One region of the Castellaniella sp. UC4447_H14 genome, then DNA from elsewhere that is predicted to be linked to it. Evidence: riboswitches for the same ligand, from Rfam matches in the RefSeq annotation. Region 1 holds a riboswitch; each other region holds the start of a gene.
What was found. Region 1 has a riboswitch for thiamine pyrophosphate ahead of ACVCMJ_RS14785 (TorF family putative porin). Riboswitches for the same ligand answer to the same signal wherever they lie in the genome.
Positions count from the first base shown of each region.

Region 2: another riboswitch for thiamine pyrophosphate. It lies ahead of ACVCMJ_RS08130 (sodium:solute symporter family transporter); the one in region 1 lies ahead of ACVCMJ_RS14785 (TorF family putative porin).
Region 3: another riboswitch for thiamine pyrophosphate. It lies ahead of ACVCMJ_RS04515 (purine-cytosine permease family protein); the one in region 1 lies ahead of ACVCMJ_RS14785 (TorF family putative porin).
Region 4: another riboswitch for thiamine pyrophosphate. It lies ahead of thiM (hydroxyethylthiazole kinase); the one in region 1 lies ahead of ACVCMJ_RS14785 (TorF family putative porin).

Region 1 covers NZ_CM129666.1:3,067,851-3,075,564, forward strand. The annotation lists gene ACVCMJ_RS14765 (permease) at 10-1,134, opposite strand; gene ACVCMJ_RS14770 (hypothetical protein) at 1,291-1,743, shown strand; gene ACVCMJ_RS14775 (DUF1328 domain-containing protein) at 1,962-2,123, shown strand; gene ACVCMJ_RS14780 (BON domain-containing protein) at 2,200-2,520, shown strand; TPP riboswitch at 2,605-2,697, shown strand; gene ACVCMJ_RS14785 (TorF family putative porin) at 2,688-3,368, shown strand; gene ACVCMJ_RS14790 (MipA/OmpV family protein) at 3,377-4,183, opposite strand; gene ACVCMJ_RS14795 (metallophosphoesterase family protein) at 4,327-5,460, shown strand; gene ACVCMJ_RS14800 (AAA family ATPase) at 5,457-7,714, shown strand, end outside.
Region 2 covers NZ_CM129666.1:1,689,867-1,697,580, reverse strand. The annotation lists tRNA gene ACVCMJ_RS08145 (tRNA-Gly) at 33-106, shown strand; gene ACVCMJ_RS08140 (LLM class flavin-dependent oxidoreductase) at 156-1,469, opposite strand; gene ACVCMJ_RS08135 (3-oxoacyl-ACP reductase) at 1,484-2,266, opposite strand; TPP riboswitch at 2,312-2,410, opposite strand; TPP riboswitch at 2,475-2,582, shown strand; gene ACVCMJ_RS08130 (sodium:solute symporter family transporter) at 2,639-4,090, shown strand; gene ACVCMJ_RS08125 (ABC transporter substrate-binding protein) at 4,206-5,429, shown strand; gene ACVCMJ_RS08120 (branched-chain amino acid ABC transporter permease) at 5,513-6,403, shown strand; gene ACVCMJ_RS08115 (branched-chain amino acid ABC transporter permease) at 6,407-7,375, shown strand; gene ACVCMJ_RS08110 (ABC transporter ATP-binding protein) at 7,372-7,714, shown strand, end outside.
Region 3 covers NZ_CM129666.1:915,439-923,152, forward strand. The annotation lists gene flhC (flagellar transcriptional regulator FlhC) at 50-613, opposite strand; gene flhD (flagellar transcriptional regulator FlhD) at 619-939, opposite strand; gene ACVCMJ_RS04495 (FAD-dependent oxidoreductase) at 1,230-2,837, opposite strand; gene glpK (glycerol kinase GlpK) at 2,924-4,417, shown strand; gene ACVCMJ_RS04505 (TM2 domain-containing protein) at 4,486-4,956, shown strand; gene ACVCMJ_RS04510 (lipoyl protein ligase domain-containing protein) at 4,964-5,695, shown strand; TPP riboswitch at 5,827-5,919, shown strand; gene ACVCMJ_RS04515 (purine-cytosine permease family protein) at 5,971-7,254, shown strand; gene ACVCMJ_RS04520 (ABC transporter substrate-binding protein) at 7,256-7,714, opposite strand, start outside.
Region 4 covers NZ_CM129666.1:2,216,746-2,224,459, forward strand. The annotation lists gene ACVCMJ_RS10680 (TRAP transporter large permease) at 1-1,073, opposite strand, end outside; gene ACVCMJ_RS10685 (TRAP transporter small permease) at 1,089-1,574, opposite strand; gene ACVCMJ_RS10690 (TRAP transporter substrate-binding protein) at 1,594-2,571, opposite strand; gene ACVCMJ_RS10695 (aldehyde dehydrogenase family protein) at 2,926-4,374, shown strand; gene ACVCMJ_RS10700 (SDR family oxidoreductase) at 4,393-5,151, shown strand; TPP riboswitch at 5,265-5,398, shown strand; gene thiM (hydroxyethylthiazole kinase) at 5,386-6,243, shown strand; gene ACVCMJ_RS10710 (LysR family transcriptional regulator) at 6,248-7,162, shown strand; gene ACVCMJ_RS10715 (tartrate dehydrogenase) at 7,336-7,714, opposite strand, start outside.

The DNA of each region.
Region 1 (7,714 bases):
CTCCTGTTCTCAGAACCCGAGTCCGATGGCCAGAATGCCCGCCAGCAGACCCATCGCCAGCACACCGGCGACCAGAATCGCCAACTCTCGAGACCGGAATGAGCGGGCCACCATGAAAAGCGACGGCAGGCTGACGGGGGGCAGCGTCACGAGCAGGGCAGCGGCCGGTCCTGCGGCCACGCCGAGCGAAAGTAGCCCCTGGACAATGGGGACCTCGCCGGCGGTGGGGATGACGAACAGCAGTCCCGCGACAGCGGCGGCCGCGATCCATAGCGCGCTGTTGTCCATGCCCCCGTCCATCACCGGGAAAAGCCAGGCGCGGGCGGCGCCCAGCAGCAATACCAACACGAGGTATTCCGGCAGCAGGCGCAGCGCCATGCCCGTGAAGGCCCGGGCCCAGCGCCGCAGGGCGCGGGCGGCATCCAGCGCCGGCCGGACTGTCGCCGAAGAGCAGGGGGGCTCGTCGGACATGGCAGGGAGGGTTCCGTCTGTCCGGCCCGTATGGTTGAGCAGCCATCCCAGTCCGACTACCATGACGAGCCCCACGACGAGCCTGAGCCCGACCCAGTGCCATCCCAGCACGAACCCCATGAACACGAGTGTGGCGGGATTCAGCATGGTATTGCCCAGCCAGTAGGCCGCTGTGCTCCCCGGGGCCGCGCGGCAATCCCGCAATCCGTTCACGACCGGCGCCGAGCAGCAGGTGCACATCATGCTGGGGATGGACAGCAGGGTGCCCGCCAGAATGCTGCCGGTGCCCGAGCCGCCGAGCCAGCGCCGGATCCAGTCCGCAGGCAGGAGGGCCTGCATCGCGGAGCCCAGTAGCAGGCCCAGCAGCAGCGCCTTCCAGATGGCCGCCCCGTAGGACATGGCATAGCCCAGTGCGGCCTGGAAAGAAGGGGGCGGCAGTTCTCCGCCCGGTCCGGCCAGGATCGACTGGCCGATGGAATGCGTTTGGGCGGCCACGAAGGCGCGGTCGTAATAGGGCGACCATTTGACGGCGAACAGGCCGATCAGTGCGATCAGCAGAAAAACAGCAATTCCCCAAGCGGGATGCAGGGCGTGTCGAGTGCTGGCGGAATGAGTCACAACGGATTGTCTGGGGGTGGAACGCAGGCGAAATGTTAACCCCATTGTGTCCCGGCGCTACGATTGGTCATTCCTCATACCATGCGTAGCAATATCACTGTGGACGACTGCCTACACTGAATGGCCGTTTCCGCCCGTCGGTAATCGGAGGTTTCCGTGATGCGCTATCGGGCGGATGTACTGTTGGAGGTTTTGAAAAAGATGAAGAATATCCTTTTGGCGGCTCTGCTCGCCGCAGCGTCCGTGCCCGCCGTAGCCCAGGTCGGTGTGTCCATCAGCGTCGGCGAGCCCGGCTTCTATGGCCAACTCAATATCGGCGGAGCGCCTGCCCCTGAACTGATCTATCCCCAGCCCGTGGTCGTGGCCCCAGCGCCTCAGTTCGTAGGTGCCCCTCCGATCTATTTGCGCGTGCCGCCCGGCTATGCCCAACACTGGAGCAAGCACTGCGCGCGGTATGGCGCCTGCGGCCGCCCCGTTTATTTCGTGCGCGATGACTGGTACGTCAACCGTTATGTGCCGTATTACCGCGGGCACCGCGGCGAGTATGCGCGGGTCCATGAGCGCGGACCGGAGCGCGGGCACGGAGCCGAATACCGGCACGATCATGGCCACGGCCATGGCGAAAGCCACGATCACGGGCGGTACGGGCATTGAATCCGCTTATGTGATTTCGTGACATGCGTGTCAGTTGGTGTGAAAGCAGGGCGGGCGGCGGAGCTGTCGAAGGGCCGCCGTACGCCTGTGAATAGACCCGTTGAGGCATGCCAACCGGGCGCGAAATTGTTACAGCTTGAGCGACGTATCGCAGGGCGGCGATGATACCTTAAAAGCAGCCCCGGTAGCAGTAGGGATAATCACGATGAGGAGAGCCCATGCTGTACTACGCAGTAGTCTTTTTCATCATTGCACTCATCGCCGGTTTCTTCGGCTTCTTCGGTGTTGCGGGTTTGGCTGCAGAGATCGCCAAAATTCTGTTCGTCATCTTCGTCATACTGTTCATCATTTCGCTGATCTTCGGTCGGCGAAGGGGCTGACGCGCAACCGCACAGGCTGGCGGGGGTCTGCCTGCCAGTTCTGTCCAGATTCCATTTTTGAGAGGGATAAAACACTATGAAAATCGCCCGTCAAATTGCATTTTCCGTGGTCGCCGGTCTGGCAACCATCACCCTGGTCGGATGCTCGGTGGCCAACAAGCAGGAATCCGTTGGCGAATATGTGGATGGTTCCGTCGTGACCGCGCAGGTCAAAGCCAAACTCGCGAACGATCCCGATACTTCGGCGTTGGACATCAATGTGAAGACCATCCAGGGCGGCATCGTCCAATTGTCGGGCTTTGCCAAGTCCCAGCACGAGAAGAACCGTGCCGCCGAACTGGCACGCACCGTGAAGGGCGTGACTGAGGTGCGCAACAACATCACCGTGGTGCCTTGAGCGCCGGCGTCCTCGGCTTCGTCCGACCCTACCCCCGCGTCCGCGGGGGTTTTTTTGCACTACAATCCGTCCCGCTTCACTTCCGAAGCATGCTAGGGGTGCCGCATCAGCGGCTGAGATAGTCCCTTGGAACCTGATTGAGATCATCCTCGCGCAGGAAAGCATTCATGAAAGCACATACACTCGGCATTCTCATGCTGGGCAGCTTGGCCTTTGGCGCCAATACGGTTGCTCACGCGGACACTTCCTTCAATCTTTCCACTGTCTCGCTCTACAAGAGCAGGGGCGTGGACCAGGACGGGCGCGACAAGGCATTCCGGCCGGCCGTGCAGGGCGGCGTGGATTATGCGTCTTCCAGCGGCCTTTACGTCGGCAACTGGAACTCCACGGGTCACTTTGGCGACGCCCGCGTAGAGATGGACCTCTACGGTGGCTACAAGGCACAGATCAACAAGGACTTCGGGCTGGACGTGGGCTACATCCACTACCTCTACCCGAACGAACGCTCCTGGAACGATGGCGAAGCCTATGTCGGCCTCAGCTACCGTCAGCTCACCTTCAAGGCCTATCGCGGCATGCTCGCCAATGTGAACGAAGGCAACCTGTACTACCAGCTCGCATATTCATATCCGCTCACAGGGGCCGTGAGTCTGAATCTGGGGCTAGGCTACCTGGACTACCAGACAGAAGGCCTGAGCAACAAGACTGACTACAGCGCGGGTCTGAGCTATGCGTTTGCGAAGCACCTCACCGTCTCCGGTACGGTCGCCGGTGCCAATCACCGCGATCAGGTGGACGATGGATCGCGGGATACGCGCTTCATCGTAGGGCTGGGCGCCACGTTCTAGGCTCCCGGTCAGAACGCGTAGCTGCCTCCGATCGAAGACCGCATCTGCGTCTTTTGCTGGACGAGGGGGCTGTTGGCCGCCTCGCCCACGATCCGGCTGGTGCCAATGGAGCCAGTCAGGTTGAGGCGGTCGGTGACCGCATACTTCGCCCCGACGCGCAGCGATACGTCCTTGATCCCCGACGACGGCGCGTAAGCATCCACGCCGGAGTTCGCTGAGGCATCGGGGGACACTCCGAAGTAGCTGTCCATGTACTTCTGGTTGGCCCAACTGGTCGCCACGCTGGGGGTCAGCGTGAGCGCGGCGGTGGCGGCATAGGGATAGGACAGGCGGGCGTTGAGCAGCATCCCTCTGTCCTGGTGCGTTACAGCCTGGGTGGCCGACAGCTTCAGCACATACTCGGCCAGCCGCGTGGAGACAAACGCATGGGCCCCCACCGCGTCCGGCAGACCGCCGACGCCGTGGGGCATATCGTCCTGGTCGTAGCCCCACATGATGTTGGCTCCGACGCCCAAGGTCAGATTCGGGGTCTGGACCAGGTTCAGCCCCACGCCATCTCCGGTACTGTCATAGAAACCATCGCCGGTACGCGCGAAAAAGCGCCCCGACTGCGCATTGATGGCCGGAAATGGACGCGCCCTGTAGTCCCGCGCACCCTCATAGCTCGGCAGCACCGTCATCCCTCCTCCCAGCGCGATCTGGTCCGGGCCCTCGGCGCTTGCGGCGCCTGGAACAGCCAGGCCGGCCGCCAACAACGCGCAGGCCAGCAAAGTGGAACAGAGCCCCGTGCGGGCTGGGGCGGCAGGACGGCGCATGGAGAGGCCTCCGTGACATAGGTAAGGTTGTGTGACCGCATCCTAGTCCTCCCGGTTTCCGCCCGTCAAGCGCGGCATGCGCCCGTGCTCGGGCCTGCGGCGGCCATCGCGACCTTTTGCGGTCTCCACACTAAAATAGGTTGATGACAGTCAGGATCCTGCACACCGCCGATTGGCAGATGGGGCGCCAGTACGGGCGCTTTGCCCCCGAAGACGCCGTGGTCTTGGCCGAAGCTCGCTTTTCGACGGTAGAGCGCATTGCATCACTTGCGGTAGCGGAGGAGGCTGACGCGGTGCTGGTGGCCGGCGACGTATTCGATGCGCAGACCGTATCGGACCGCACCATTCGGCGGGTATTCAACGCCTTGCAGGGATTCGCCGGCCCCTGGATTCTGATCCCCGGCAATCATGACGCAGCGCTGGCCGAGAGTGTCTGGACGCAGGCGGCGCGCCTGGGCGCGATCCCGGCCAATGCGCATGTATTGCTGGAACCCGGCGTGTACGAATTCGCGGATTTGGGGTTCTCCGTCCTGGCGGCGCCGCTGACGCAGCGCCAGACGCATCTGGATCTGACCGACTGGTTCGATGCCAAGGAGACGGCGCCGGGCCTGCTGCGCATCGGCTTGGCGCATGGCAGTGTCCAAGGCATCCTGGCCGAAGACATTGATTCGTCCAACCCGATCGCGGCGGACCGCGCCGAGCGAGCGCGGCTGGACTATCTGGCGCTGGGCGACTGGCACGGCCTCAAGCAGATCAATGACCGGGTCTGGTATAGCGGCACCCCCGAATACGAGCGATTCAAGGACAACGGCGCAGGGCAGGTGCTGATGGTGGAACTGTCCGCTCCGGGGGAGCCGCCTGCGGTGACGCCGCACGCCGTCACGCAATACCGCTGGCTGTCCTGGCGGGAAGAGGTGTCCGTATCATCCAATCTGGAGCCTTTGCTGCAGCGCCTGTCGCACCTTGAACCCGATGTGGTGCTGGAGTTGACGGTATCGGGGCAGATTGATCTGGACGGAGATTCCCGGCTGCAGCAGGCGCTGTCGATCGCACAGGGCCAATGCCGCAGCGTCCAGTGTGACCGGGGTGCGCTCCGGCTGGTGCCGACGGAGCAGGACATTACCGCCCTGCGGGCGGATGGCTATTTGAGCGAAGTGATCGCCGATTTGCGCGAGCGCCAGGACGCCGCGGACTCCGGCTCCGCCGAGATTGCCCGGGAGGCGCTGGCGCTTCTGGCGGGTATGCTGCGAGACGGCGCCGCGGGGGGGCGGGCATGAAACTCAACCGTCTGCGCATCGAGCAGCTTCGTCAATTCCGGCAGCCGCTGGAAATCAGCGGTCTCGCGGCGGGGGTCAATCTCATCGTCGGGCCCAATGAATCCGGCAAGAGCACGGTGGTGCGGGCCATTCGCGCGGCTTTCCTGGAGCGCTACAAGTCCAGCAGTGTCGAGGACCTGCTTCCGTGGGGAGACAGCGCCGCCTCGCCGACCGTATCGCTGGAATTCGAGTGGCGGGGCGAATCCTGGAAGCTCACCAAGACATTCCTCAGGCGACAGCGCTGTGACCTGGAAGTCGCCGGGCGGCCCTTCAGCGGAGAAGCCGCCGAGGAGAAGCTGGCGGATCTGCTGGGTTATCAATTCCCGGGCCGGGGAGCCAGCAAGGCAGAACACTGGGGCATCCCCGGCCTTTTGTGGATCGAACAGGGCGCCGGGCAGGACATCGAACCTTCGGTCCGGTATGCGGGCGGTTACCTGAAGTCGGTGCTGGATGAGAGCCTGGGGGAAGTCGCCAGCAGTGCGGGCGATGCCTTGATGGCGCAGGTGGAGCAGGAATGGCTGAAGCTGTTCACCGCCCGGAAACGCACTCCCACCGGCGATCGTGCGGCGGCCTTGAAGGCGCTCGGCGAATGTCAGCGCCAGCTGGAAGGGCTGGACACGGAGATTGCCGCCTATCGGCAGCAGGTGGACCGGCTGGCGGAATTGCGCACACAACAGCGCGAAGACGCGGAGCGCCGGTGGGAGTCCTATCGCCGGCAGGCGGCTCAGGCACAGGCGCGCCTGGCCGAGGTTCAGGATTGGATCCGGGTCCAGGAGCAGGATGCCAAGGCGCTGGAACATGCGCAGGCCGGGCAGCAGGTGTGCCTGGAGCAGCTTGGCCTTTTTGGCCGCCTGCGGGACGACCTGATCCAGCGCGAGCGTGTCCGCGACCAGGCAGCCGATGCGCTGCGGATCCAGGAGGCGCGCAAGCCGCTGATTCAATCCGGCCTGGAGCGGGCGCGACTGGCCTATCAGACTGCGGAACGGGCATGCCAGCAGGCATATCGGCGCGAGAAGCGGGTGGCACTGCAGCGTGAACAGCAGCGGCTGATGCACGAGCAGGAGTATCTGCAACAGCGCCTGGATCGGTCGAACGGGCTGCTCGAACAGTTGAAGACGTACCGGGCCGAACTGCAGCCGCTACGCGTGGATGCCGCCGCGCTAAAGCGCATCAGGACGCTGGCTCAGGACTGCGAAGTGCTTGGTATCGCGCAGGAGTCCGCAGCCACGCGGCTGCGCTTCGATCTCCAGCCCGGACGCAGTGTTCATCTGGGTAGGGATATGCTCGAGGGCCGAGGCGAGCGGTTGTTGGTCGAACCCGCGGCACTGGACCTGCCGGGCCTGGGACACCTGGACATTTTGCCCGGGGGCCCGGATCTGGCGGATCTGGGACGCCGCCGGGAGGCGGCGGAATCCGCGTTGCGGGGGCTGCTCGACGAGCTGCGGGTGGCGGATGCGGGGCAGGCCGAGGTGTTCGCCGAGAGGCGCACGGCGCTGGAGCAGGATATCCGGCAGGCCGAGGCCCTGCTGGCGACGCTGGCGCCTGAAGGCTTCGACAGCCTGGCGGCGGGTCTCGCCCAGGCGACAGACCGTTTGGCCGCCTTGCGGGCCGAGATGGATCCGTTGGCGCTGCCGCTGGAGGACGACGGGATGGCGGTCGGCGCTGCGGAGCGCGCGCGCGATGGGGCACGCGAGGCGCTCAGGCAAGCCGAACAGGCCGCCAGCGGCCATGAGAGGGATTTGGGCCTGGCACGGCAGGCGGCGTCCAGTGCTCGCGAGGAATGGCACCGGCTGCGGACGTCCGTCGAATCGCCGGAGCATCAACAACGCAGCAAGGCCTTGAATCTGCGGCTCGTGGAGTTGCGCGCGCAAGAGGCCGCCTTGCGGGATGGCATGGACAAGCGTCAGCGCGAGATTCGGTCCGCCCAGCCCGATATCCTGGCCCAGGACATTCAGCGCTTCAACGCCACGGCCGATGCCCTGGCCTCGGCTGCCGCCCAGCGGTCCATGGAGCTGGCCAGCCTGCAAGGCCGGCTCGAGGTACTGGGCGCAAGCGGCCTGGAGGAACGGCGGGCGGACACCTTTCAGCGGTTTCAGTACCTGGAGCGGCGTTGCAATGAGCTGGAGCGTCGGGCCGCGGCGCTGGACCTGTTGCTGCAGCTTCTGCGGACTCAGCGCGACGCCTTGACCCGCCGCATTCAGGCGCCGCTGCAGCG
Region 2 (7,714 bases), 1.4 Mb from region 1:
CTTCAGGCCTCGTAAGTCAAAGGCTTACGAACGCGGGCGTAGTTTAATGGTAAAACTTGAGCTTCCCAAGCTTACGTCGTGGGTTCGATTCCCATCGCCCGCTCCAGGATTCGGTCAGAGCTCGGACTTCGGTTTGGGCTCTGTCGTTTTGGGCTTTATCGGCGGCCACGTCCCGGCGTGTTGCCGCGTGGCCTGCGCAAGCCCAGGTGGCCGCGCAGCGTGCTGGTCCCGTAGTCCGTGCGGAACAGCCCGCGTTTCTGCAGCACCGGGACGACCTGCTCGACGAAATCCTCGATGCCCCCGGGCAGGGTGGGCGGCATCAGGTTGAATCCGTCGGCGCCTTCGTGGGTGAGCCAGTATTCCATCTGGTCGGCGATCTGCTCGGGTGTGCCGACCATGGTGCAATGTCCGCCGCCGGCGGCCAGCCGCCCCAGTAGCTGGCGCACGGTGGGCCGTTCGGCCTCGATGATGCGCAGGATCGTGGCGTAACGGCCTTTCGGGCCTTCGAACGCCGACAGCGGTGAGAGGGGCGGGACGGGCGCGTCCAGGTCCCAGTCCCCGCAGTCCTGGCCCAGATACATGCCCAGTTGCCTGAGCGATGCCTCCGATGGCAGCAGCTCGTCGAGCTCGCGCTGCTTGGCGCGGGCCTCCGCTTCCGTCGAGGCCACATATGCCACCAGCCCGGGCATGATGGGTACCGGCTCCGTCCGGCCGGCTTCCCAGACGCGGCGCTTGATGTCCCGGTAGTAGGACTGGGCAGCCGGGAGATCGTAGGCGACCGCATAGATGGCTTCGGCGCGGCGGGCCGCCAGGTCGCGCCCTTCGGCGGACGCGCCTGCCTGGAACAGGACGGGATGGCCTTGCGGGGGACGAGGCACGGTCAGCGGGCCGTCCACCAGAAAATGGGTGCCGTGGTGATTGATGGGCCTGATTCGGTCGGCTTCCCCGTAGATGCCCTGTGCGCGATCCAGCAACAGCGCGTCGTCGGCCCACGAGTCCCACAGCCGCAGCACGACGTCGATGAATTCCTCTGCTCGGCCGTAGCGCCAGGCGTGATCGGGCATGGCTTCGTAGCCGTGATTGCGCGCCTCCGCGTCGAACATCGACGTCACCACGTTCCAGCCCATGCGCCCGCCCGAGATATGGTCCAGCGAAGCGACCAGGCGTGCCGCGTGGAACGGCGTATAGAAGGTGCTCGAAACCGTGCTGATCAGGCCGATGCGCTCGGTTGCGCGGCTGATTGCCGCCAGCATGGTCAGCGGCTCAAGATACCAGCGCGGTCCGTCCTCGATGTGGCTGACCGAGGCGCCGTCGGCGAAGAAGATCGCGTCCAGCTTGCCGCGTTCTGCGATGCGTGCCAGTTCTTCGTAGTAGCCGATGTCGCCCAGGCGTTCCACAGCCGAGGCAGGATGGCGCCAGGCCGCCCGATGATGTCCGCAGCCGAATATGAAGAGATTAAGGTGCAGCATGGTGCTCTTGCGGCTCAGTTGTGCACCAGGCCGCCGTCGACCACCAGGTTCTGTCCCGTGACGGAACGCGACCAGGGCGATGCGAAGAACAGCAGCGCGTCGGCGAATTCCGTCGGGGTGGTGACGCGCCGCAGGGGCGTGCTGCCAGCGATGAGTTCGAACACGGCCTCGGGCGTGGCGGCGGACGCGTCGGTCGTGCGCAGCAGGCCGCCCGAGACCATGTTGACGGTGATGCCGTCTGGCCCCAGGTCGTGCGACAGCGTGCGCGTGAAGGCCAGCAGCGCCGCTTTGGCCGCTGTGTAGTCGTGATAGGGTACGACCGGATTCTGAAAAAGGTTGGTGCCCACGTTGATCACCCGGCCAAAGCCCGCGGCGCGCATGCCGGGCAGCACCGCCTGGACGGTGTTCAGGGCGCCGCGCAGGGTGCCTTCCATCTGCTGGCTGAGGTTTTCCCACGACAGCGTGTCGGCGTGCGGGCGCTGGTCGCCGTTGAACTGGAAATCGGGCAGGGCATTGTTGACGACGGTGCTGATCGGCGTTCCGAAACGCCGGCTCGCCTGGCCGACCATGGCCTGCACGGCGCCCGCATCGCGCACGTCGGCCTGGACGGCGAGTGTGCGGTCGGGAGCCTGCGCGGCCAGCGCGGCGGCTGCGTCGGCACTACGGAAATAATTGACGATCACGCGCGCACCTTCGCGCTGGAAAGCCTGTACGATGTGCGCGCCCAAGCCACGCGCGCCTCCGGTGACGAGGACTGTTTGTTCGTTCAGGGGTAGAGCTTGTTTGGGTCCGGGCATGATGTCTCTCGCAGGGCAGGCGAAAGGCCGAACCGCGGGCACGATGTGCCCCGTCGCGAACATCCCTCCGCCAGTATGAACTGAATCAGGTTCTACGGGTGTCGTCTCAGCCCCGACGTCGTCGGGACACCCCGTGTCGCTATTGCGCAATTTACCACACAGACTCGGCGAACGTCGTTGACAGTCGGGCCCGGCTCTTTTAGTCTTACGCCAGTCCTGGGGGAGCTCATAGCGAGCTGAGATTGCGCCAATTCCGCGCTGACCCTTAGAACCTGATCCGGGTAATGCCGGCGAAGGGAAGGAATCGCGTCATGCGCGAGCGCCCTTGGGCGCGTTCTTCCCGCCAATTCACTGATGGGAAGGACTTTTGCCATGCTCAGCACTTCAACGGCCATTTCCTGGCTGCTTCTTTGTGCGTTCGGCTATGCCGCCGCGGGCATTCTGTATACCCGGCGCTTCAAGAAAGGCCTGGAAGACTACATCACGGCCCGCAACAGCCAGAGCGCCGTTGCCACCATCTTGACCCTGATGGCTTCGACCTTGGGGGCGTGGATTTTGTTCGCCCCCGCACAGGCCGCAACGTGGGGCGGGCTGGCGGCCATCATTGGGTACGCGCTGGGCGCCATGTCGCCGCGCATTGCCATGATCCCGCTGGGGCGGCGTATGCGCGAACTGATCCCCAACGGCCACACCCTGACCGAATTCCTCATTGCCCGCTATGGCCGGCCCATGTACGGCCTGGCGCTGCTCATCATGGTGTTCTATCTGTTCATCGCCATGTCGGCCGAGGTCACCGCCGTGGGCAAGCTGGTTCGGCTACTCGCGCCGGTTCCCATCTGGGCCACGGCCATCGTCGTCGTCGGCGCCACTCTCATATACACTTCTTACGGCGGCCTGCGCGCGTCGATTTTCACCGACCGGGTGCATATGATCGTCATCGTGCCGCTGCTGCTGTTCCTGGTCGCATTGGGCTGGTACACGGCGGGCGGGGCGCTGCCCACGATCGAGGGATTGCGCGCCCGGGCCCCGCGGCTGCTGGACCTGAGCGATCCGGCGGGGGTGAAGGCCGGCTTCACCTTTTTCGTGGCCATCCTTCTGACCGGCCTGTTTCACCAGGGCAACTGGCAGCGAATCTACGCCGCGCGCGACTCGCGCACCATGCGCACCGGCTTCCTGCTGGGCGGCTTGATGGTCGGGCCGTTCATCTTCCTGATGGGCCTGTTCGGACTGGCCTTCATCGGCCTGGCGCCGGGCGGGGACAGTTCCGTGGCCTTGTTCAGCGTACTGATTCCGCACGCCTCGTTGTGGCTTGCGCTGCTCTTGATCCCCCTGGGCCTCGGGTTGGTGATGAGCAGTTCAGACACCGCCATCAGCGCCGTCTCCAGTCTCATTGCCGTTGACCTGGGCAGGTTGCTGCCCGGTGCGGGCAGTGCCACCATGATGCGCCTGGCGCGGGGGTTGATCTTCGTGCTGGCGATTCCCGTCGTGGTGGTCGCGGCGCAGGGGTTCAGCGTGCTTTACCTGTTCCTGTTGGCCGACCTGCTGTGTTCCGCAGCGGCTTTTCCCGTTTTCTACGGCCTGTTCAGCAAGCGTCATGACGGCTTCGCCGCCATGGCTGGCACCCTTTGTGGTCTGGTCGCCGGCCTGTCCCTGTTCCCGCTGCCCGGCGCCAAGCCCGAGCATCTGCTGGAGTCGTTCCTGGCGGCGGCATTGGTGCCAGTCGTCGTGATCCTGATCATGCGTCCGCTGCGCCGCTCGATGCGGGAGTTCGATTTCGCCACGCTGGGCGCGTCGGTGCGATTGCTTGACGATAACGGGGCATAGTGGGCGTTCCACCCATAACCCTATGTATTGACGGGGAAATAGCGCAAGACTAGCATGTCCAGTCGGACCGGACATACACAATAATTTCCCGGCCGATTTCCCCAGGAGGATTTCGATGAGACAGCTACGCTTCGTTTTGGCGACCGCGGCGGCGGCCATGCTGGGCTTCTCCGGCGTCGGCCACGCAGCGAGTCAGGATCCGATTCTGATCGGTGTGAGCCTCACTCAATCGCCCCCCGGTTCGGTGGTCCAGGGCACGGAAGTCAAGCACGGTCTTGACATCATGGCCAAGATGATCAACGACAAGGGCGGCGTTCTGGGCCGTCCCCTGAAGCTTCTTTACGAGGACGATCAGGGCATCCCCGAAAAGGGACGCGCCGCCGTTGAAAAGCTCATCACCACGAACAAGGTCGTGGCGATAGCAGGCGGGCACCAGAGTTCGGTATGTCTGGCTGAAATCGAAGTCGTGCACCGCTACAAGGTTCCCTACATCGACACCAACTGCTGGTCCGACGACATCCGTACCAAGGGCTACCCGGAGGTCTTCAATCCGGCCAATTACAACACGCACGTTGCAACCGCCATGGCCGAAACCATTGCGGCCATGAAGGTCAAGAGCGTGGTCGCCCTGGCTGAAAACACCGACTACGGGATCGGACAGGCCAAGGTGCTGGGCAAGCTGCTGGCAGAACATTCTCCCAACATCAAATACAAGTACCTGACGCTGGACCGCGCCAGCAAGGATTTCACGCCCACCGTCCTCGCGTTGCGCGCCGATCCTCCGGATATGGTCGCCAACATGGCCTTGCCGCCGGCGGCCTACATCATGATGAACCAGCTCTACCAGCAGGGGGTTGCTCCCAGCAAGAAGACCTGGTTCTATGACGGCGGGGGCATCTCCGACTATCCCGACTTCTGGCAGAACGTAAAGGACGCCGGGAAATACATGATCTCCTTCGGGCTGTACCACCCCGGCATGCCCATGCCGCAAATCGGCAAGGACGTGGCCAAAGCCTACGAAGACCAGTTCAAGCATGGGCCCAACCGCCTGACCTTCCAGGCGGCGGATTCGATCCTTGTGATCGCACAGGCCATCGAGATGGCCAAGTCCACCGATCACGCGGCCATCATCAAGGCGCTGCAGACCGGGACTTTCAAGGGCGTGCGCGGGGAATTCAAGTTCTCCGAAAAACCCGGGATCACCTTCCAGCAATGGGTGGACATTCCCTACGTGACCTACCAGATCACGGCTGTCGACCAGCCGCTTGCCAAAACGGTGCTCGTCCAGGCGCCCGGCCAGCCGATCGACGTGAGCAAGCTCCAGCAGCCCGCCAACTAAGCTCGTGACACCGGCCGCCCCCTCGCGGGCGAGCCGATGCACCCGGTCCCCGGCCGTCCGGGCCGGAGAAAAGGACGCCTATCGTGCTGCAGCTAGACCTACTCGTCACCGGGCTGATCACCGGCCTGTATTACGCGCTCATGGCGGTCGGATTGACCATGATCTTCGGCATCCTGAAAATCGTGAATTTCGCCCATGGCGAGTTCTACATGATCGGGGCCTACACCTATACGCTCATTGCCGTGGGGCTGGGCGTGTCGCCCTGGCTTGCCTTGCCCGTCGCAGCCGTCGCAGGCGCCTTCATCGGCTGGGCCACGGAGCGGCTGCTCATGCGGCCGATGTACTCCGGCTACGGCTCGTGGCGCTTCATGAAAGACGAATACGCCGTGGTCGTCACCTTCGGCCTGTCGCTGTTGCTCATCAATCTGGTCAACCGCATCGTCGGACCGTACCCGATGCTCGGGCCGGCACTGTGGGATGCCCAGCGTGTCGCCATCGGGCCCTTTCTCATGAGCGGCCAGAAACTCATCACCTCGGGCCTGGCCATTCTGCTGCTGGTGGGGCTCGCGCTGTTCATCAAGTACTCGCTCTGGGGGCGGCAGATCCAGGCGGTAGCGCAGAACCGCTTCGGAGCCTCGATTGCCGGCATCAATTCGGCGCGTGCCAGCAACCTCGTCTTCGTTGCGTCCGGCGTGCTGGCGGCCACCTCGGGGGCCTTGCTGGCGCCCGTCATCAATCTGGATCCCGCCGTGGGCATTTTTCCCGCCGTGAAGTCTTATGTGATCGTGGTGATCGGCGGCATGGGCTCCATCCCGGGCAGTATTTTCGCGGCGCTTCTGCTGGGGGTCATCGAAAGCTTCGGCGCCGTTTATCTGTCCTACAGTTATCGCGACGCCTATGGCTTGATTCTGCTGATTCTCATCCTGGTGTTCCGCCCGCAAGGGCTGTTTGGCGAGCGGGCGCGGGAGGTCTGAGCCATGGTGCATGAGCACTCGAATCTTCACTCCAGCAAGCTGCGCAGCGAGATTCGCCTGAGTCTGGCGATTCTGCTGCTGTTGGCGCTGGTTCCGCTGGGGGTGCAGTCGCCCTACTGGCTGGGCGTGCTCATCGTCAGCATGTACTTCGCCATCGTGACGTCGGGCTGGAACCTGCTGGCCGGCTGCGCAGGCCAGTTTTCGCTGGCGCCGGCGCCGTTTGCCATGCTGGGCGGATACGCCACCGGGCTGTTCGCCTACCACCTGCATGCCCCGTTGTGGATCGGGTTGCCGACGGCTATCGTCATCCCCGCTCTGGTCGGGCTTGCGCTGGGGCGCATCGTGCTGCGCCTCTCGGGCGTGTACCTGGCACTCACCACGCTGTCGTTTGGGGAGATCCTGCGCGTGGTCGTCTACAACTCGATCGACTTCACCCGGGGAGACCAGGGCCTGAACGTGCCAGGCCTCGTTGAAAGCCGCGTCGCCTACTACTACATTTTTCTGGCGGCGCTCGCCGCCGTCGTGGTCCTTTTGTACTATCTGCTGCGCTTGCCGCTCGGCCGCTTCCTGCAGGCGATCCGCGATGATGAACTCGGAGCGGCGAGCCGGGGTATCGACGTGGTGCGCTACAAGACGGTCGCCTTCGTGATCAGCTGCGCCATCTGCGGCCTCGGAGGGGGACTCTACGGTACCTTTGCGCAGTTGGTCAGCCCCGAACTCGGCCTCATCCAGTCAACCGGACTGGTGATCGCGATGGCCATGATCGGCGGCATGGGTACGCTGGTCGGCCCGCTCATCGGCGCGCTCCTGGTCTATACGGCTTCGGAGCTGCTGCGCAGCGTGGGCAACATCCAGATGATCGTTTTCGCCGTGCTGGTCATCGTCTTCGCACGCTTCTTCCAGGAAGGCCTGTGGGGACTCGTGCGGCACGTTTTCGTGCGTCCGCGCGCCGCCAGGGAGACCGCTTCATGACGCTGCTCAGCGCATCTGATCTCAAGAGGCGCTTTGGCGGTCTGCGCGCCGTCGATGGCGTCAGCCTGGAGGTGCAACAGGGCGAACTCCTGGGCTTGATCGGGCCCAACGGTTCGGGCAAGACGACCCTGCTGAACATGCTGTCGGGGCATCTGCGTCCGGATGCCGGCGGCATTCGGCTCGAAGGCCGGGAGGTCCATGGCGGTCCGCTGGAATTCACGCGCCTGGGCATCCTGCGCATGTTCCAGATGACCCGGGTTTTCAACCGGATGTGCGCCTTTGACAATCTGGTGGTGTGTGGCATCGCGATGGGACTGGACGACGCCGCCGCCCACGAGC
Region 3 (7,714 bases), 1.1 Mb from region 1:
AGCAGGGCTCAACAGGGCTTTTTGTCCACAGATCCGTCCTCTGGACCCGCTATGCGAGCATTCGGCCGGCCGTCTTGCGCCGGGCCCGGGTCTTGCCCGCCCGTGGTGGCGGCTTGCAGATGGCGCAGATGAAACCGGCTTCGGGGTCGTGAGCGTGGGCCACGAAGTGGCCACCACACTGCTGGCAGGCCGAAAGCTGGACCAGGCCACTATCGAAAAAGCGCACCAGCATCCATGCGCGGGTGAAGCTCAGCACCGGCTCCTCAGGGGATTCGCCCGCAGGCAGGCCCACCGAGGACTGCTCCAGATAGAGCCGATAGGCTTCCACCAGCGCCTGCGACTTCTTCGCCGGCGTGAACGCGTCCATGTAACGGTAGATGTTGAAGAACAGGCTGGAGTGGATATTGGGGAGCCAGGTCATGAACCAGTCGACCGAAAACGGCAGCATGCCCTTTGGGGGAGAGGCGCCCTTGATCTCGCGGTAAAGGCGCGCCAGGCGATCGTAGCTCAGGGAGGTCTCAGCCTGCAGCACCTGCAAGCGGGCACCCAGGCGGATCATGTCGGTGGCCAACAGAATATCGTCGGCCTCTCGTGCAACGCTTTTGGAGGCCATCTCGATCAGGCGCTGACGGGCTCGCGCTGGGCCATGAGGATGGTGGAGTGAGCCTGTTGCAACACGCCGCCCAGCACTTCGTGCGTCAGTGATGCGAGCAACTGGGCGTCGTTCAACCGGAACGCGCACAATACCGAATTGGAGCTGGCCAGCTTCACGATCTGTGCCGGCGAAAGGTTCAAGACAATGTCCGCCACATCCGCATTGAAGCCCAGCCTGAACATGCCGGCCGGAAGATTTTCGCGCAACAGGCGCTGTGCAAGCATCAAGTAGGAGAGATTGACCTCGCGAATATCATTCAACAGCGCAGAATCAAGGGTGGACATGGGCTTCCTCTAGTGCGAACTTGTACCGGGCCAGGACAACACCGGATTGCCATACTTCAATTTCCTAACAGCAATCTGAATGCATTTGTCACATTTAAGGCTGAAACATTATTTAGATCCGGTCATCGAAAATACATTTTCATGCAAATTTGACATGGACAGGGTGAGTATATCGCCTAAGTCGTTGTTTTTCGTTGTTACCTGAGACACGAATATAGAAATTATTGAAACCATAGGTAACTTACATGGATGAGGATCCCTGACACAGGCCAATGACGGCGGAATTCCGCCTAGGAAACCAGGGGAACAGGAACGCTGCCGTAGTGCCGGGCCAGCTCCAGGAAGTCGGCCAGGCGCCCATCGGCGGCTATTTCTTCGCGTAAGATTCCCGCCACAGCCGGCGCTTGACGGGCGGCCATCGCCGCATTCAGAAAGAGCATACGGTGTCGCCGGGCCAGTATGTCTTCCACCGTGCGCGCATATTCGTACCGGACAGCGAAACGCACCATCGCGGCGGTCAGCCCGAGCGCGAGTTCCTGTTCGGCTCCCGGCAGCCCGCCGACCACGTCCGCTTCGCTGCCATACAGGTGCAGGCCCGGGGGCGCCGTCATGGGGGTGCTGGCCTGGCCGGGCGCGGGAGCTCCCACCAACGGAAAGTGTGCAGTGCGCGAAGCGGGCAGCGCATCGAGCAGGCGCGCCTGGACACAGCGCCGCAGCACGTCCTCGGCCATCGCCCGATACGTCGTCCACTTTCCGCCCGTCACCGTGACCAGCCCGGCGGGACTGACTCGGACCGTGTGCTCGCGGCTGATGGACTTGGTGTCCTCGCCCTCTTCGTTGGACGGCCGCACCAACGGGCGCAAGCCTACCCAGATGCTCAGGACGTCTCCAGCCCGGGGGGCCTTCGCGAGGACATGGCCGGCCTCGCGGAGGATGAAGGCGACTTCTTCCGGGAGCGCCTGTGGCTCGCGAGCCACGGCGTGTCGTGGGGTGTCGGTGGTGCCCAGAAGGACATGCCCCTGCCACGGCACCGCGAACAGCACCCTGCCATCGCGCGTGTGAGGAACCAGCAGCGCTTCCCCAGACGGGAGAAAGGACCGGTCCACGACCAAATGCACGCCCTGGCTGGGGGCGACCATGGGCACCGTGACGCGGCCGGCAGCCGCATCGTCCATCTGGCGCACCTCATCCACCCATACCCCCGCCGCATTGATGACGCAACGCGCACGCACCTCGCCCCCCTCGGACGCAGGTTCCAGCGCATCCCGCCATCGCACGCCGCAGACGCGGCCCGTCTCATGCACGACTTCCGTCACCGGGCAGTAATTGAGCAGCAAGGCACCCTGCGCCGCCGCCGTACGCGCCAGCGCAAGCGCCAGGCGAGCATCGTCGAACTGGCCGTCCCAGTAGCGCACACCGCCAAACAGACCATGCGCGTTCAGGCCGGGCAAATGAGTTTTCACGCCGGCCGGTCCCAGCCATTGGGTCCTCCCCAGGCTGGCCGCACCCGCCAGGGCGTCATAGGCCTTCAGGCCCATCCCATAAAACGGGACTTCCCAGAACCGGTAGGCCGGCATCACGAACGCCAAGGGCTGCGCCAGGTGCGGAGCGTTGTTCAGCAGCGCCTGTCGTTCGTGCAGGGCTTCGCGCACCAGCCCGACATTGCCCTGCGCCAGATAGCGCACCCCGCCGTGAACCAGCTTGGTGGCGCGCGACGAGGTCCCTGCGGCGAAGTCGCACGATTCCAGCAACAGCACTGACAGCCCGCGCAGGCGCGCGTCCAGCGCCACGCCCAGGCCCGTGGCTCCGCCGCCGATGACGACGACGTCCACCTCGCGCAGCGCGCGCAGGTCGGCAAGCAGCCGCGCGCGATCAGTGCGGAGGGGGGGCAAGACCATGCGGTTCATTTTGCAGCAATCTTTTCATGCCCGCTTCGGGCGGTTTTCCGGCATTCTATTCGCTTACAACGCTCAAAGGAGTGGCCATGAGTTACCTGCTTGCCTTGGACCAGGGAACATCCAGCACCCGCAGCATCGTCTTCGACCGCCAGGGCCGCATCGTGGGGCTAGCGCAGCGCGAGCTCACCCAGCATTACCCGCAGCCGGGCTGGGTAGAGCACGATCCGATCGAAATATGGCGCAGCCAGCAAGACACCCTGCGCGAAGCGCTGGGGCGAGCGCGGATCGCGGCATCGGAAATAGCAGCGATCGGAATCACCAACCAGCGTGAGACCACGATCGTCTGGGATCGCCACACGGGGGAACCCATCCACCCCGCCATCGTCTGGCAGGATCGACGCGCCGAGCCCACCTGTGCGGCACTGCGCGAACAGGGGATGGAACCCATGATTCAGGCCAGGACCGGACTGCGCGTCGACGCATACTTTTCAGCCACGAAGCTCAAATGGATTCTCGACCACGTGGCGGGCGCTCGCGCGCGCGCTGAAGCCGGCGAGCTGCTGTTCGGAACTGTGGACTCCTGGCTCATCTGGCAGTTGACGGGCGGCCAACGCCACCTGACGGATGTCAGCAACGCCGCCCGCACCATGCTCATGGACATCCACCGCAACGCCTGGGACACGGAACTGCTGGACCGACTGCAGATCCCGGCCGCCATGATGCCGGCCATTCTTCCCTCGTCGGCCGCCTTCGGGCACACCCATACCGACGTGGCCGGCCGCGAAATTCCGATCTCAGGCGTGGCGGGCGACCAGCAAAGCGCGCTGTTCGGCCAGGCCTGCTTCCACCCCGGCATGGCGAAGAACACCTACGGCACGGGCTGCTTCATGCTGATGCACACCGGCGGGCATTTCCAGACCTCGGCCAACGGTCTGGTGACCACCAGCGCCGCCCAGATCGACCATCAGCCCGCCTTCGCCCTCGAAGGCAGCGTATTCGTCGGCGGCGCCGTCGTCCAATGGCTGCGCGACGGCCTGCGCGCCTTCGTGCATAGCAGCGACATCGAGGCGCTGGCCCGCAGTGTCCCGGACGCGGGCGGCGTGACGTTTGTCCCCGCGTTCACTGGGCTGGGCGCGCCATGGTGGGACGCCGAGGCCCGCGGCACCATCACGGGGCTGACGCGGGGCACCACCATGGCGCACATTGCTCGTGCGGCGCTGGAGAGCATCGCCTACCAGAGTGCCGCAATGCTGCAGGCCATGAGCCGGGACGCCCAGGCCACGGACGCAGCGCCGCTGGAAGCCTTGCGCGTGGATGGCGGCGCCTGCGTCAACGATCTGCTCATGCAGTTCCAGGCGGACCTGCTGGGCATTCCCGTGCTGCGTCCCACCATGGTGGAAACGACCGCCTTGGGCGCCGCCTTCCTGGCCGGCCTGCACGCGGGCGTCTATGCCGACACCCAGGAGCTGGAATCGCTCTGGCGGGTGGAGCGCCAGTTCGATCCGGTCATGCCGCACGACGAGGCTGCCGACCGACTGGCCGCCTGGGATCACGCCATACGGCAGGCCTGCACCCGCTAAAGCAGCACCGTTCCTTATAGAATGGAGTCACCCACAGTCATCGTCCGCCTCGCGTGCCACGGGACACCATGCTGAAAAACCTGATCCTGATCGTCGCGATCTTCGTCGCCATCTTGCTGGCCCTGACGTTCGGCGAAGCCGTCTTTCACGACATCTTCGCCTGGATCTCCACCCTCACCGGCGTCCTGATTCGCAATTTCAGCGACCTGTTCGCCGTGGTGGGGAACTATCTGCGTGCGCACACCGGCAAGGTCCTGCTCGCCATCGCGCTCACCGTCCCGGCCAGTCTCTGGGTGCTGCGCTCGCGACGCGGCGCGCTCGGCCACCCGGCCACGCAGCGCCGGATAGCGATCATCCTGGCGCTGTTCCTCGGCTGGCTCGGGGTACACCGATTCTATCTGGGCCAGGTCGGCTGGGGAGTCGTGCTGCTGGTGATCGCCTGGATCTTCCTGCCGCTCGCCGCCGTGATCGGGCTGATCGACGCGATCCGCTACCTGTTCATGGACGAAGAAACGTTCGCCGCCACACAGCTTTCCTGATGCGGCGATGGTGACTGCAGAGTCCTGCTCCTACCGCGTCGTTGAATCCCCCGCCGGCCCGGCACGTGGCCCGCTGGCCGATGAGAAGCTGCTGCCGCTGGCCGTCGACGGCGCCGCCGCCTGCATGTGGCAAGCGCCACAAGGGCTGGTCGTGCCACGCACCTATGCAGCGCACCCCGGCTTCGACGCCATCCGGTCCGAGCTGGCCGGCCAGGGCTGGCCCGTCCACGTGCGCCAGTCGGGCGGCGGCGTCGTTCCCCAAGGAACCGGCATTCTGAACATCAGCCTCGCTCAGCGCTTCACCGGTCGCCCGATGGATCATGCCGACGCCTTCTACCGGCATCTCTGCGCCCTGCTCCAGATCAGCCTGCTCACTTTCGGAATCGAAGCGCGCGCTCAGGCCGTGGAGGGTTCGTTTTGCGACGGCCGCTACAACCTGGCCGCCGGCTCTCCGGCCCGCAAGGTCGTGGGCACGGCACAGTTGTGGCGTCACATCCCGGGCCACGACTTCACGCATCAGGTCGCGATCGTGCATGCGATGGTGCTCGCCCAGTGCGATACCGACGAGGCCACCGCGCGGGCCAACCAACTCGAGGCGGCCCTGGGCTCGGGCCGGCGCTACCAGCCGGAAAGCGTAGCGTCGCTGGACCACTGGCTGCCCGACTCCCGCCGCCCCGGATTCTGCTCAGCCCTGGAAGATGAACTGCTGGATCAGCTCCGCACCTGGCCGACGCTGTGACATGTCCGCGGCCAGACGTCCGGCCTTGCGCCGGGCGCAATGCGCCGACGTGGCGCGTCCATGCCACAACGTGCTTGCCGCGCTTGCCGCAGTGCGGAGACACTCCTAAAATCACCGAAGATTTACCATACGAGCATCGCTAGGGGTGCCGCTCGCGCGGCTGAGACAGTCCCTTCGAACCTGATTGAGATCATCCTCGCGCAGGAAAGCAGCTCGCCATGGCGACGCTTGCCGTCGCCGCGCGCCTGCTTCCTGGCTTTTCCGACAGGCGCACCATGAGTCCGTCCGCTTCAATTCCATCATCCGACACCATCCCGGCCGCCGAGCGCGTCTTTGGCTGGCGCGAACACATGTCCCTCTGGTTCAGCCTTGGTGTGGGCCTGCTCGTCATGCAGGTCGGCGCCTACCTGGTACCGGCACTGGGCACGCGCGAGGCGCTATGGGCCGTCGTCGCAGGGTCCATCGTCGGAGCCGGACTGCTCGCCTGGGTTGCCCGCATCGGATGCGAAAGCGGGTTGTCGAGCGCCGGGCTGATCCACGCGGTCTACGGGCGGCGATTCGCCCACCTGCCGGTCCTGCTCAACGTCATCCAACTGGTCGGCTGGGCTACCTTTGAACTGGTCGTGATGCGCGACGGGACACGCGCCATCAGCCGCCGGGCCTTCGGCATGGATCCAGGCCTGATTCTGCCCACCCTGCTGTGGGGCCTGATCGTCATGGCGCTGCTGCGGGGATCCATGGTGACGCTGGTACGACGCATTGTCAGCCGCGTGGGGCTGCCGCTGGTCATCCTGTCCCTGCTGTGGCTCTCCGCACAATTTGCCCTGAAGCTCGACGCCCAGGGACTGCACACCCTATGGCAGCGCGCCGGGGACGGGAGCATGAATACCTTCCAGGCACTGGACCTGGTGATTGCCATGCCGGTCTCATGGCTTCCGCTGGTAGCGGATTACGCCCGACACGGCAAGAGCGCGAGCGGCGCACTGGGCGGCACCTGGCTGGGTTATGCCATTGCCAACATCTGGTGCTACGCCCTGGGGGTGCTGGTCGTCACCGTAACGGGACCGAACGTGGACATGGTGAGCGCCCTGCTGCTGGCGCAGGGGGGCCTGATCGCGCTGGGCCTGATCCTGGTCGATGAGCTGGACAACACCTACGGCGACCTGTATTCCGGATCCGTCTGCACCCAGAGCCTGTTCGCGTCGATCAGCGTGCGGACCTGGAGCACAATTCTGGCCGCCGTGTCCATCGTTTGCGCGATGGTGCTGCCCATGCACAGCCTGGAGCCGTTCCTGCTGACGCTGAGTTCGGTCTTCGTGCCGCTTTTCGGCGTGATCCTGGGGCGCCTGGGCACGCATTCTGCCTATCTGTCCGGTACTCCTCGGGCGATCCACACCGCTCCGGCCGTGATCTGGGCGCTGGGCATTGCGTGCTATCAGGGGTTGGCCCTATGGGCCCCGCAATACGGCAGCGCCCTGCCCACCCTGCTGCTGACCTTTGTCCTGGGAGCGGCGAGCGCGCGCGTGGGCGCGCGCGCCACCCAGGCCGCACCGCAATGATTCAACCCTTCTCGGGGTCCTTCACCGCCTCGTAGGTGTGGAACTCGACGTTCTGCAGGACGCCATTGACCCGCTCCACGCGACGGATGTAGACGTTCTGGACGATGTCGCGGGTTTTGGGATCGATCAAAACGGGCCCCCGCGGGCTCATCCACTTCATGCCCTTGACGGCCGACATGAAGGCGTCCCCGCTGGCATCGCCGTTGGTTTTTTTCAGGGCCTCGTAGATCAGATTCATGCCATCGTATCCGGCCACCGAGATCATGTTCGGGCGCACCCCCGGATACGCCTTCATATAAGCGGCGACATACGCCTTGTTTTCCGGCGAGTCGTGCGACTGCGCGTAATAGTACGAGGTGATGATCCCCAGCGCGCTGTCGCCGATGGCATCGATCATGTCCTCGGTCGTGATGTCGCCTGTCGCCAGCAACTTGATTCCCGTCTTGTCCAGGCCGCGCTC
Region 4 (7,714 bases), 850 kb from region 1:
ACGCCGAAATGCGCGGGATCGACGCCAAACTGCGTGGCGACCGGCAGCAGCAGCGGGGCCAGCACCACGATGGAGGCCGACGTCTCGATGAACATGCCGATGATGAACAAGGCCACGTTCACGCCTATCAGGAACGTGAAGCTGCTGTGAAAGAGATGGCTGAGCCACTCGCCCAGTGCCATGGGCACACCTGCACGATTCAGCAGAAAGCCGAATACGCCCGCGTTGGCGATGATGAACATGATGATGGCCGTGGACACCACCGAGCGGTGGAACGTGCGGCTCAATGTCCTGGCATCCAGCCGGCGGTAGATGAATGTGCCGACGAACAGCGCATACACCACCGCCACCGCCGAAGCTTCGGTGGGGGTGAAGATGCCGCCGTAGATGCCGCCCAGGATGATGACGGGCATGAGGAGCGCCCACCACGCCTTTTTGAAGGCGGCCCAGACCGGCAGGCGATTGTCGCCGTCGCGAGTGCCGTAACCGTGACTGCGCGCGTAGAGCCACACGTACAGCATCATGGCGACCGCGATCAGGATCCCTGGGCCGATCCCCGAGATGAATACCTCTCCCACGGACGTGTCCGTGGAAACCGCAAAGAGGATCATCGGAATGGAGGGGGGAATGATGACGCCCAGTTCCGCGGCCGACGCCTGCAGCGACGCCGCAAACGGCGGCGGATAGCCATGCTTCACCATCGCGGGAATCAGGATGGACCCCACGGCAAAGGTCGTGGCCACGCTGGAGCCCGCCACCGCCGCAAAGATCATGCAAGTGAGTACACAACTGCAGGCGAGCCCGCCCTGGACGCCGCCGACCACACTCTTGGCAAATTCCACCATCCGCTCGGAAATGCCGCCCGCCTCCATCAAGTTGCCGGCCAGAATGAAGAACGGCACGGCGACCAGCGGGTATTTGTCCATCGCGGCGTAGAGCTGCTGCGCGATCACCAGCCACGTCATGTGGCCATCGGCGCCCACCGCCACCATGGACGCGAGCCCGATCGAAACCGCCACCGGCACGGTGAGGCCGAAAAACAGCAGCATGGAGAGGACCATCAACTGCGACATGCTCCACGCTCCGGATCAGGTGGTTTCGATGTGGGGGCGGCGCGGACCCGCCCAACAGGCGAGCGCCCCGACAAGCGACAGAACGGCGCCTACGGGAATCGACACATAGACCCAGGAAATCGACACGGACAGGCTGGGCATGGTCTGGAACCGCACCCGCCACGTCATGTCCACGCCCACCCAGGCCAGGAAAACGAGAAACCCGGCCACGATCAGCAGGACCAGGTGCTCCAGAAGCCGCGCCTTGTGCGGTTCCAGCAGGTTGTGCAGGAGATCCACCCCCAGCATGGCGCCCTGGCGAAACGCCAGCGCCACGCCCAGCATCACGGACCAGATCATGGAAGCGCGCGTCCAGGCCTCGGACCATGCCGATGGGGATTCCAGAACGAAACGCGCCAGCACCTGATAGAAGCCGGCGGCCACCGCCGACCAGAGCAGCGCCTGGGCCACCCAGGACACCGTCCGGAACAGCCCGCGATCAATCAAGCCCAGGATATGCATAGCCTCGCTGCGCGGCAGATCACTGCGTATTGCGGATGGACTCGACCAGGTCCTTGCCGAATTGCTTGTAGTACTGCGGATAGATGGGCTCCACCGCCTTCACGAAGGCGGCGTGATCCACCGTGTTGACCTGCATGCCGTTTTTCTTCAGGGTTTCGACGCCATCCTTTTCCACATGGTCGACGTAGGCGCGCATGGCGACCACTGCGGCGTGCGCCGCATCCTTGAACTTCGTCTTGTCCGCATCCGACAGCCCGTCATACACCGAGGGCGAAATCATGATGAGCGCTGGCCCGTAGACGTGGGCCGTGAGCGAGAGATATTTCTGCAGTTGCCAGATCTTCACCGACACCAGCACCGAAAGGGGATTTTCCTGACCGTCGATGGTGCCCTGCTGCAGGGCCGTCGCGACCTCGGGCCAGGCCATCGGAGTGGCCAGCACGCCCAATTGGCGGAAAGCTGCGATGTGAATCGGGTTTTCCGTCGTACGGATCTTCAGCCCCTTGATGTCCGCCGGAGTCTTCACGGGCCGGACATTGTTGGTCAGATGGCGGAAGCCCTGCTCGCCCCAGGCCAGTGCCACCAGGCCGCGCTTGGGAAACTGCGCCAGCATGTCCTGGCCGATCTTGCCGTCCAGCACCTTGCGCGCATGCGCGAGGTCGCGAAACAGGAACGGGATGTCGAACACCCCAGTCTGCGGTACGAAATTCAGCGTCGCACCGGTGGAAACGATCGCCATGTCGATGGTGCCCAGCTGGAGGCCTTCGATGACCTCGCGCTCGCCGCCGAGCTGGCTGTTCGGAAACTGCTGGATCTTGAAGGCGGGGTCGCTGGCCGCCAGCGACTTGGCAAACGCCGCCGCCGCAACGCCATAGTGCGATGTCTCCGACAAGGCATAAGCCATCTTCAGCGTGGTCTGCGCCAGAACGGGCGTCGCCGCCGCGCCCACCAAGGCGGCGGCCGCCAGCCAACGAATCAATCCCGTTCCCCTTGCCATTTCGCAGTCTCCTTGTGACCTTTATAGCTTCCCGCTATGACGCGCGCCTGTTGAATCGACCAGGACGGTGCGCAAAAAGTTCGGAATATTCAAACACGATACGCGCCGCCCCGCAACGCGGAAAGCGGCGCAAATAGCCATCCGAGCCGGCCTTATAGGGTAATTCCGCATTGCAGCATGCGTGTTGCGAAAGCCACCCTTCGACACGGACGCTACACTAGTGTGCCGTCCGGTTTGCCGGTGCGCGCGAATGCGCCCGACGGCACACTAGAATAGCGGGGTTCCCTCCACTCTCTACGCACATCACGCAACCCTGAGCCGCAGAATCTCAGCCGCCTGATCCGGAACCGCCCCATGCCCGCCCATCATTTCATCGACAACACCCCCGTCCCGGCTTCCGACGGCCGGACGATTTCCGTGATCGATCCGGCCGACGGGCAGCCTTTCGACGAGCTGGCGCGCGGCTCGGCCGATGACGTGCATCGCGCCGTCGGGGCCGCACAGGCCGCCATGGGCCCGCACCTCAATGGCCCCTGGGCCGTGACCTCCGCCCGGGACCGGGGCCGTCTCCTGGCACGCTGGTGCCAGGCCGTCTTGCAGCACGCCGACACACTGGCAGAACTGGAGGGCCGCGACACCGGCAAGGCGCCGTCCACGTCCCGCAACGATGTCCTGGCGCTGGCGCGCTACCTCGAATACTACGCCGGGGCCTGCGACAAGCTGCACGGCGAAACCCTGCCCTACGAAACAGGTTACACGGTACTCACGATCCGCGAGCCGCACGGCGTCACCGGCCACATCATCCCGTGGAACTACCCCATGCAGATCTTCGGGCGCAGCGTGGGGGCGGCGCTTGCCGCCGGCAACGCCTGTGTCGTCAAGCCGGCCGAGGACGCCAGCCTCTCCACGCTGTACCTGGCCGAGCTGGCCGCGCAGGTCGGCTTCCCCGCCGGCGTATTGAACGTCGTCACGGGGTACGGCCACGAGGCCGGCGCGGCGCTGACGGCGCATCCGGGCATCGCGCACATTTCCTTTACGGGATCCACGGTCACGGGCCAACGGGTCGCCGAAGCCGCCGCCCGCCGCCACTGCCCGGTGACACTGGAACTCGGCGGGAAGTCGCCGCAGATCGTGTTCGAGGACGCTGACCTGGACGAGGCGCTCCCGGTCATCGTGAACGCGATCATCCAGAACAGCGGCCAGACCTGCTCGGCCGGCAGCCGCCTGCTCGTCCAGGAAAGCATCTACGAAACGTTCATTGCACGGATTGCGGAACGCTTCCGCGAGCTGCGCGCCGGCCCTCCTTCCCGTCATCCGGACCTGGGCCCGCTGGTGAACCGGAAACAGTTCGAGCGCGTTCGCCAGATGCTGAACGTGGCGCGCGAGGAGCGCCTGACGGAGGCCGCGCGCGGGCGCATCATGGAGGGGGCGCCGCCCACCGGCTACTACCAGGAAGCCGTGCTCTTTCGCGATGTACCGGCCGATAGCGCGCTGGCCCGCCAGGAGATCTTCGGTCCCGTGCTGGTCGCGCAGCCTTTTCGTGACGAGGCGCACGCGCTGGATCTGGCCAACGGCACCGAATACGGCCTGGTCGCAGGCGTCTGGACCCGCGATGGCGCGCGCCAGCTCAGGCTCGCCCGCCAGCTTCGCTGCGGCCAGGTCTTCGTGAACAATTACGGTGCCGGCGGCGGGGTGGAACTGCCTTTTGGCGGCGTCAAATCCAGCGGGTACGGAAGGGAAAAAGGCTTCGAAGCACTGCTTGGCTTCACCGTACTGAAAACCGTGGCGATCCACCACGGCTGAGACACTAGAGGAGGAAGCATGCGTCTACAGGACAAAGTCGCCATCGTGACAGGTGCCGGTTCGGGATTTGGCCGGGGCATTGCCGCAACATTCGCACGCGAAGGCGCCCGCGTCGTGGTGGCCGACATCAACGAAGCGGCCGGCCAGGAAACCGTGGCCCGCATCCAGGCCGCCGGCGGACGGGCCCATTTCGTCGCCGTCGACGTCGCGAACGCCGCGAGCATGGACGGGCTGCGCGACCAGACGCTGGCGCACTATTCCGCCCTGCACATCGTCGTCAACAACGCCGGCACCACGCACCGCAACCGCCCCATGCTGGAAGTCAGCGAGGCCGAATTCGACCGCATCTACGCGATCAACGTAAAAAGCATCTTCCTGAGCGCGCAAAGCTTCGTGCCGCATTTCCGGCGGCAGGGCGGCGGGGTCTTCGTCAACATCGCCTCCACCGCCGCGATCCGGCCGCGCCCCGGCCTGACCTGGTACAACGGCACCAAGGGCGCCGTGGTCACCACCAGCAAATCGATGGCGGCCGAGCTGGGCCCCGACCGCATCCGCGTCAACTGCGTGAATCCGGTGATCGGAGCCACCGGCCTGCTGGCGGACTTCATGGGACAGCCCGACACCCCCGAGAATCGCGCCACGTTCGTGGCCGGCATCCCGCTGGGACGCTTCTCCACGCCGGACGACGTGGCCAACGCCTGCCTGTACCTGGCTTCCGACGAGGCCACGTTCATCACGGGCGTTTGCCTGGAAGTGGACGGCGGCCGCTGCGTGTAGCCGGCCGTCCTTACCTGTCAAAACATAGACCGTCGCGCGAAAAAACCGGACTTCGCCTGCGTCGGGGTTCCGAGACCATGCGGGACGGCAGATCCGCGAATCTGCTAAAGTGCTCCCATGACATGGGGTGCTCCCTGCTCTTCCACCAACGGCCACATGGCCGGACAGCGATGACAGTGCGCTGAGAACAGACCCATCGAACCTGATCTGGTTAGCGCTAGCGTAGGAATTGTCATGGCTCTGGATTTGCCTGCTCTGCACGCGCGGCTGCGCGCCGCTGCGCCTCTCATTCAGAACATCACCAACACGGTCGTCCAGCAATTCAGCGCCAACGTGCTGCTGGCCGTTGGCGCCGCACCTGCGATGCTGGACCACGAGGCCGACGCCGGTCAGTTCGCCCGGCTGGCGGACGGCATCCTGATCAATTTAGGCACCGCCACGAGCCACCAGTTGCTCGCGGCCGACGCGGCCGTTCGTGTCGCCCGTCAACTCGGCAAACCCTGGGTGCTGGACCCCGTCAGCGTGGGCGTTATCGATTTTCGGACGACGCGCATCCAGCAAGCGGCCGAATGCCATCCCAGCGTGATCCGCGGCAATGCCTCGGAGATCGCCGCCCTGGCCGGCCAAGGCGCCGGCGGGCGCGGCGTGGACGCGACCGACGAGGTCGACGCGGTACTGGTCGCGGCAATGAGCCTCGCCCAATCCACGGGAGCGGTGGTGGCCGTCTCGGGCGCGCGCGATGCCATCGTCGAAGTCTCCGGCAGTACCGTGCGCCTGGCCCGCGTGGGTGGCGGCCACCCGCTCATGCCGCGCGTCATCGGCACTGGCTGTTCGCTGGGTTCGCTGACGGCGGCCTACCTGGCGGCCCAGCGGGCCGCAGACGGAACCCGGCTGGCCAGCGATTTCGAGGCCACGATCGCCGCGCACGCCCATTTCAAGCTCGCGGGCGAAGCAGCGGGCAAGATCGCCGCGGGTCCCGCCAGTTTTGCCGTGGGCTTCGTGGACGCGCTTTATGCCCTGCAATCCATCGACCTGACGCAAGCCGACGTGCATCTCGAGATCCGCGAGATGCCCGAGACCTGCGGCCTCTAGCACGATGCAGGACCCGATCCAGGCGGCCGACTTCACCTTCTTCTCGACGCTGGCCTCGGCCGGCAACCTGAGTGCGGCCGCACGCGAACTGGGCCTGACGCCGGCTGCCGTGAGCAAGCGGCTGTCCGCGATGGAGCGGCGCCTCGCGATCCCTCTCATCCGGCGGACCACGCGGCGCATGATGCTCACCCCGGAAGGCGAGGTCTACCTGGAACACGCCCGCCGCATCCTGGACGAAATCGACACACTGGGCGAACTGCTGGGCGGCGCGCGCAAACGCCCGACGGGGCTGCTGCGCGTCAATGCCACTCTCGGATTCGGCCGAAGCCATGTCGCGCCCATCATTTCGCAGTTCGTGTCGGCCTACCCCGGGGTTTCAGTGCGGCTCCAGTTGTCCGTGACGCCCCCGCCCCTGACCGACGATGCGTTCGACGTGTGCATCCGCTTCGGGGAGCCACCGGACGCCCGGGTGGTGGCCCGTCTATTGGTGGCCAACCGCCGCCTGCTGTGCGCCTCGCCCGGGTACCTGAAGCGGCACGGGGTGCCGCTCGTCCCCCATGACCTCATCCGCCACAACTGCATCGGAATCCGTCAGGGCGACCAGGCATACGGCGTGTGGCGTCTCTCCAGCGGGCGGGAAGCCACCCGCAAGACCGAGACGGTCCGCATCCACGGAAACCTCGCCACCAACGACGGGGAGATCGCCGTCAAATGGGCGCTGGACGGCCACGGCATCCTGATGCGGGCCGAGTGGGACATCCGGGAATACCTGGCCGACGGCCGCCTGCAAACCGTCTTGCCGAACTACACGACCCCCGACGCGGACATCTACGCGATCTACGCCCAGCGGTACAAGCTGTCCACGCGTGTGCGGACTTTCGTCGATTTCCTGGCGGCTGCGCTGAACCGCCTCGATTGACGCGCCGGCGGCCAGTGTCCCATTCGGTCAATCCTGATGTTTGAATTCGGCGCCTGCGCCACCCATACTGCCTTGCACATCCTCGTGATAGCCCTTGCCATCACTGCGGTTCGCGCCTTGTCTGGATGGCGCATGCATCCGAATTCAAGGACACAAACCGACCGAACGGGACACTAGGCCGCCGCAACCAGATCCGCGATCGCCTGGCCCATGATCTGGGTGCTGGCCTTCCCGCCCAGGTCGGGCGTGCGGGGACCGTGTTCCAGCACCTGTTCGATGGCTGACATCAGCGTATCATGCGCCGCCCGGCACCCCTCATCGGTGCTGCCCAGGAAGTCCAGCATCATGGCAGCCGACCAGATCATCCCCACCGGATTTGCGATGTTCTGACCGTAAATGTCGGGGGCCGACCCATGCACGGGTTCAAACAACGACGGATAGCGCCGTTCGGGATTGAGGTTGGCCGACGGTGCAATGCCGATCGTGCCCGTACAGGCGGGCCCTAGATCAGACAAGATGTCGCCGAAAAGATTGGACGCCACCACTACGTCG